2 regions of the Klenkia sp. AC732 genome follow, and region 2 is predicted to be linked to the other one. Evidence: predicted binding sites of a transcription regulator. Region 2 holds the regulator's gene; the other holds the start of a gene.

Region 1 (3,406 bases), on a different contig from region 2:
GGCCAACCACATCGGCGACGCGATCTGGGACCTGCTGGTGGAAGCCGCACGGGTCGGGCGCTTCGTGATCCTGCCGATGAGCGGACCCGCGTGCGTCGTCGACCCCGACCACGTCGAGGACCTCCCACCCGACGCGCGGGAGGCCGCCGTGGTGGTCCAGAGCGGTGCCCAGCTGCTGGCCGCCATCGAGGAGCTCGGCCGGCACTGAACCCTGGCCTCGAGCGCCGGTCAGGCCGGGCGCGCTCCGGCCGGCGATGAGCCCAGCACGATCGCCGACCCGTCGGGCCGGGTCGTCCGCCACCGCTGCCCCGGCGGTGCCCCGTCGTCCCGCTCGACCCGGAACCCGTGGTGCACCTTCGTGTGGTGCCGCTCGCAGAGCAGGGCGGAGTTGTCCAGGCTGGTGTCGCCCTGGTCGAGGACCCACTCGGCGAGGTGGTGGACGTCGCACCAGTGGGTGGGGGCGGAGCAGCCGGCGAAGACGCAGTGCCCGTCGCGCTGCTCGACGGCCCGGCGGATGTGCGATGGGACGACCCGCTTGGTGCGGCCGACGTCCAGGGGCAGGCCCTCGGGGCCCATCACGATCCGGGTGACGGCCGAGTCGCAGGCGACCCAGCGGGCCCGGGCCGCGGAGAGCCGGGCGCCGAAGCCGGTGGTGGCGGTGTCGTGGCCGGTCGAGGGGTCGACGAGGTCCGCCAGGTCGACGGTCACGACCACGTGCGGCTTGACCGTCCGCAGGAACGGCAGGGACCCGGCGGCGAGGGTGTTGTCGGCCCACTGCACCAGCGCGTCGCCCTGCTGCTGCGCCCGGTTGCGGGTGTCGCCCTGCGGCCGGTCGGCCTGGACCATCGACTCGATCACCGCGGCGACCTCCTCCAGGCCGACCGCGTCCAGGTCGAAGCGGCCCGAGCCGCTGCCGTCGTCGTGCCTGGTGATCGTCAGCCGGCGTCGCTCGGTGGGGTCGGGCTCGGGGCCGTCGGGGTCCAGGGCATGACGGAAGGCCTGCACCGCCGTCCCCAGCTTCGCGTGCGGCAGCGTGCGGGCGACCTCGGTCCACGCCTCGTCGAAGGCGTGCAGGTCGACGCCCTGCTCCTCGGCTGCGGCGATGTCGCAGGGCCGGAGGGCGTCCGCGACGACGCCGACCTGGGCGGCGGTGACCGCACCCTCGGCGAAGGCGGACTCGAACCGCGGCAGGTGCTCCAGCACCCGGCCGGCCCGCACGACAGCCGCCGCTGCACCGGGTGGGAAGTGGTGGTGGCCGCGCAGCACCGACTGCATGGTCCGCAGCCCGTCGTGCTCGGCGGCACCGACGACGTCGGCGTGCCGCACGGTGCGCACCAGCTCGGCCTGCAGCCGGTTGATGGTCCGCGCGAGCTCCGAGGTGCGGTCGAGCAGCTGACCGTCGCGCAGCGCGTGCAGGTCGTCCGCGGCGAGCGCCTCGACAGCCGACCGGAGCTCGCTCACCACACCTCCACGGACTCGAACACGTGTTCGAAGTGTAGCCGTCCGAGGCGGGGTGATCAAGTCGAAAGCGCAGCTCAGGGGCACGTCGGGGTCGTGAGCGAGGATGACCTCCCCCGAGAAGGAGACCCCGTGATCCTCCCCAGCGTCCGCGATCCACGCCTGGTCACCGTCCGCCGCGGCGGAACCCTCACCGACGCCGACCACCACCTGCTCGCCCTGTGGGCCGCGACCTGCGCCGAGCACGTGCTGCCGCTGTTCACCGCCGCCGTCCCCGGCGACGACCGCCCGCGCGCGGCGATCGAGCACGTCCGGGCCTGGACCCGTGGCGAGGTGTCGATGACGGCGTCCCGCGCGGCCGGCGGGCACGCCATGGGCGCCGCCCGCGAGCTGCGCGGCGCGCCCCGGCACGCCGCCTACGCCGCCGGGCAGGCCGGCGCCGTCGCGCACGTCGCCGAGCACGACCTGGGGGCCGCGGCCTACGCGATCAAGGCCGTCCGCGCCGCCGAGGACGACGACGCCGGGCGGCGGGAGTGCCGCTGGCAGCACGACCAGCTGCCGGACGCCGTCCGGGACCTGGTGCTGGAGGACCAGGCCCGCCGCAACGAGCTGTGCTGGTCGGTCTTCGAGGCCTGACCCCGGTATCCTGGCCCACGGTGCGCCGGGAAGTCTGGTCGGCAACTCCTCAGCCGACCCCGCACCCTGGAGCCACTCCCTGATGTCGAGCCCATCCCGCCTGTTCGCCCGCGGCACCTACGGCGAGGCCACCCGCATCGCCGCACTGCTCCGCAAGGAGACCGTCGGCGGCGTCCTGCTGATCCTCGGCGCGGTCATCGCCCTGGTCTGGGCCAACACCCCCTGGTCGGCGGCCTACGAGACGCTGCGCGACACCCGCGTCGGGCCGGCCTCGCTGCACCTGGACCTGACCCTGGGCACCTGGGCCGCCGACGGTCTGCTGGCGGTCTTCTTCTTCGTGGCCGGGCTGGAGCTCAAGCGCGAGTTCGTCGCCGGCGACCTGCGCGACCCACGCAAGGCCGCCCTGCCCGTCGCGGCCGCCGTCGGCGGCATGGCGGTCCCCGCCGTGATCTACACCGTCATCAACCTGGGCAGCGAGGACGGACTCACCGGCTGGGCCATCCCCACCGCCACCGACATCGCCTTCGCCCTCGCCGTCCTCGCGGTCATCAGCACCCACCTTCCGGCCGCGCTGCGCACGTTCCTGCTGACCCTGGCGATCGTCGACGACCTGCTGGCCATCACGATCATCGCGGTCTTCTACACCTCGTCCCTGGCGTTCGGCCCGCTCGCGCTGGCTCTCGTCCCGCTGGCGCTGTTCGGGTTCCTGGTGCAGAAGCGGGTCCGGCACTGGTGGCTGCTGCTGCCCCTCGCCGTCGCCACCTGGGTGCTCGTCCACGAGTCCGGCGTGCACGCCACGGTCGCCGCGGTCCTGCTCGCCTTCACCGTGCCCGTCGTCCGCAGTGATGCCGCCGGCGGCCCGGACGCCGGGCCTGGCCTCGCCGAGCACTTCGAGCACCGCATCCGGCCGATCTCGGCCGGCATCGCCGTCCCCGTGTTCGCGTTCTTCTCCGCCGGCGTCACCGTCGGCGGGCTGTCCGGGCTGGGCGCCTCGCTCACCGACACCGTGGCCATCGGCATCGTCGTGGGCCTGGTCGCCGGCAAGGCCATCGGCATCACCGGCGCCACCTGGCTGGTCAGCCGGTTCACCAAGGCCGAGCTGGACACCGACCTGCGCTGGCCCGACGTGATGGGCCTGTCCCTGCTGGCCGGCATCGGCTTCACCGTCTCGCTCCTGATCGGCGAGCTGGCCTTCGGCGCCGGCTCGTTGCGCGACGAGCACGTCAAGGTCGGCGTCCTCACCGGCACGCTGATCGCCGCGCTGCTGGCCACCGCCGTGCTCAAGCCGCGGGACCGGGTCTACCGCCGCCTC
Region 2 (3,406 bases):
GCCCGGCGAGGTCGTCACCGCCGCCGCCGAGGAGACCGTCGCGCCCTACGGCGAGCCGACGACACCGTGTTCGGTGACCGATGCGCGCCTGCCGGAGATCTCCGGGCTGGCCACCTCCGGTGACACGACGCTGGCGATGAACGACGGCGGGGACGCCGTCACCGTGTACGTGCTGGACGCCGCCTGCGCGGTCGTCGCCGAGCGCACGGCCGCCGTGGACCCCTACGACCCCGAGGACATGGCGCTCGCCGCCGACGGGACCGTCTGGATCGCCGACACCGGCGACAACCGGGCCACCCGGGAGACCGTCGCGCTGATCGCGCTGCGCCCCGACGGTGCCGCGGAGGTCTTCAGGCTCTCCTACCCCGACGGCGCGCACGACTCCGAGGCGCTGCTCCTCGCCCCCGACGGCACCCCCTACCTGGTGACCAAGGAGGTGCTGGGCAGCAGTGGCGTCTACCGCCCCGCCACGGCCCTCGACGCCGGCACTACCGTCGCGCTGGAGCGGGTCGGGGACCTGACGCTGGAGCTGACCGGCACGTCGGGCGGCCCGGTGGGCCGCGCCGGGCAGCTGATGGTGACCGGCGGCGCGGTCAGTGCCGACGGCGCCGCTGTGGCGGTGCGCACCTACACCGACGCGCTGGTCTGGCCCCTGGCCGGTTCCGACGTCGCAGGCGCCCTGGCGACGCCGCCGGCCCGGGTCGCGCTGCCGGACTCCCCGCAGGGCGAAGCCGTCACGTTCGCGGCCGACGGGCGCAGTCTCGTGGTCTCCGGCGAGGGGCTCCCGGCCGCGGTGACCGTCGTCCCGGCTGTGGGCGCGCTCGCTCCGGCTGCAGCCACCGGCCCGGCAGCCGTCTCCGCGCAGACCCTGACCGAGGACGGCAGCACCGGCCTGTCGCCCTGGACGGCCGGGCTCATCGCAGCGGTCGCCGCGGCGGTGCTGGTCTGGACGACGGGCAAGCTCCGCCGCCGTTGACCTCCTGGGCCACGGGGCGGACGCCGGTCGAGGCGCCCGACCCGAGGCCGGTGGGGGTGCTCCAGCTGCCTCAGACGCGACGCAGGACGGTCACCACACGGCCCAGGACCGTGGCGTCGTCCCCCGGGATGGGCTCGAAGGCCGGGTTGTGCGGCATCAGCCACACGTGGCCGTCGCGCCGCTTGTAGGTCTTGACGGTCGCCTCACCGTCGATCATCGCAGCGACGATCTCGCCGTTCTCGGCCGTGGCCTGCTGGCGGACGACGACCCAGTCGCCGTCGCAGATGGCGGCCTCGATCATCGACTCGCCGGTGACCTTGAGCATGAAGAGCGTGCCCTCGCCGACGAGCTCCTTGGGGAGCGGGAAGACGTCCTCCACGGCCTGCTCGGCCAGCACCGGGCCACCGGCGGCGATCCGGCCGACGAGGGGGACGTAGGTCGGCACCGGGGCGCTGGGGTCGTCGACGCCGCTGCCGGCGCCCGCCCCGGCGAGCGCGGCGGGGGAGGAGTCGGCGTCGGGGTGGTCCCCGGGCAGCCGGACGTCCAGGGCGCGCGGCCGGTTGGGGTCCCGGCGCAGCCAGCCCTTCTTCTGCAGGACCGAGAGCTGGTGGGCCACCGAGGACGCCGAGGACAGGCCCACGGCCTCCCCGATCTCGCGCACGGAGGGCGGGTAGCCGCGACGCTCGATCGAGTCGCGGATGACCTCCAGGACGCGGCGCTGACGCTGGGTCAGGCCGTCGCCGGCCTCGCTGCGGTCGGGGAACTCCCGCACCGACGCGCCGGTCGCCTCCTCGGCGGCCCCGGTGGTGGCCGGCGTGCGGGCCGCCTTGGCCCGCCGCGTCGCCGTCGACCGCTTGGTCGTCGCCGTGCCGCCGTCGCCCGGTGTGCCCTCGACCGCCACGTGTCCTCCTCGCCGGCTGCGTCCCCGCAGCTCTCTGGCCGACGGCCGGACACCCGTCCTCCGGGCGCTCCCGTGAGGGTCCGCCCGGCGCGACGGTGGCCGTCGTGATCGACACGGACAGTAACCCCCTCGGCGCCGTCGTTCAAACAGGTGTTCGAAGGACACGCCGTGTCCGCTCGATTTTGTCGGACCCCTCGGGTAGACATCGCACAGACGTTCGAATCGAACACCCGTTCGATCACCTCCCCCCGACGTCGGCGACCCACCAGGAGCGATGACGATGGCCACCACGCAGCGCAGCACTCCCTCTCCCCGCGGCAACCACCCGGCCGGCCGCGCCCTGCTCGCCGCGGGGGACCGCCCGGGCGGGGTGCGCGCGGTCGGGTCGGCCCGGGCGGCCGGGGAGTCGCCGGTCGAGCTCCCGGAGCAGGCGGCCCCGGGTGGGGCTCCCGGGACCGGTGAGCGGCTCGCCGAGGTCCTGCCCTTCCCGGTCCGCAGGTCGGACCGCGGGTCCCGGTCGTCGGTCGAGCACGAACCGGTCGCACCCCTGCGACTGACCCGCCGTGGTCGCCGGGTCGTCGCCGGCCTGGTCCTCGTGGGCGGTCTCGGACTGGCGGCCCTGCTGGGTCCGGCCGTCGTCGGACCGCAGGGCCCCGGGCTGGCGCTGGCGGGGGAGAGCAGCGTCGTGGTGCAGCCGGGGGACACCCTGTGGTCGATCGCCAGCGCGATCGCCCCGGACGAGGACCCGCGCGGCGTCGTCGACGCGCTGTGGGCGGCCAACGACCTCGAGGGTGCGGGCCTCGTGCCCGGGCAGGTGCTGCTCGTCCCCTGAGTCCGGCCGGCACCCGCGCGCCGCCCGGTCGGCGCTCCGATCGGGGTTGGAGGAGACGCTGTCACGAGGGCGTGGCCGCGCTGCTCACGAGCCGGGTCCCGGGCCAGGTGAGGCCCCCGGTCACCACCACGTCCTGTCGCCCGCCCTCCCGTGCTCCCGGCTGCCCCACGCTCGCGGCCTGCGCCTCCCTCTGGGAGCACACCTCCACGCGTCCCCGCCACTGGTGCTCGTCCGTCCCGTCGCCGTCCTCGGCCCGGCTCGGGTCCCCGCAGGAGGGCGCTCGGATGGCTGCGATCCAGGCCCCGCTGCTCCGTCCCGCCTCGTTCCGACCCGCCGCGCACCGGCCGCCTCGCTCAGGCCCGCCTCTTTCCGTCACGCCTCGCCCCGCCCCGGCGTGCGCTGTGGCCCGTCGGCCCGGCCCGGCCCTTCCTCCGGGCGTCGGTCTCCTGGTGGTCACACGTGCCGTCCGCCGTGGGCCTCGGGGTCGGTCCCCGGGGCACACCGGCTCGCCTGATGACCGCCCCGGCGCGCGACGCGCCGACGTCCGCCACGGTTCTCGCCAGCCGCGGCGGGGGCTGCTGTCAGGTGCTGTGCGAGCTGCGGTGCAGGTGGGGTCGGGGTGCCTGGCGGGGCGGGTCGACCACAACAGGTAGTGGTGGAAGACGACACGCGCACCAGGGGTTGCACACCAGTAGGG

The links. Region 2 encodes LexA, which represses DNA repair genes until DNA is damaged. Its sites were predicted from a motif close to TCGAACANNTGTTCGA; they were not measured.
Region 1: AC0IVP_RS18945 (HNH endonuclease signature motif containing protein) is a predicted target of LexA. The motif match lies at 1,477-1,492, and genes of this name have one in related genera.

The regions. Positions count from the first base shown of each region.
Region 1 is NZ_CEEDOS010000048.1:20,105-23,510, forward strand. Features, by position in the region: gene AC0IVP_RS18940 (hypothetical protein) at 1-208, shown strand, start outside; gene AC0IVP_RS18945 (HNH endonuclease signature motif containing protein) at 229-1,461, opposite strand; gene AC0IVP_RS18950 (putative immunity protein) at 1,591-2,094, shown strand; gene nhaA (Na+/H+ antiporter NhaA) at 2,177-3,406, shown strand, end outside.
Region 2 is NZ_CEEDOS010000026.1:13,025-16,430, reverse strand. Features, by position in the region: gene AC0IVP_RS13615 (hypothetical protein) at 1-976, shown strand, start outside; gene lexA (transcriptional repressor LexA) at 1,047-1,877, opposite strand; gene AC0IVP_RS13605 (LysM peptidoglycan-binding domain-containing protein) at 2,158-2,709, shown strand.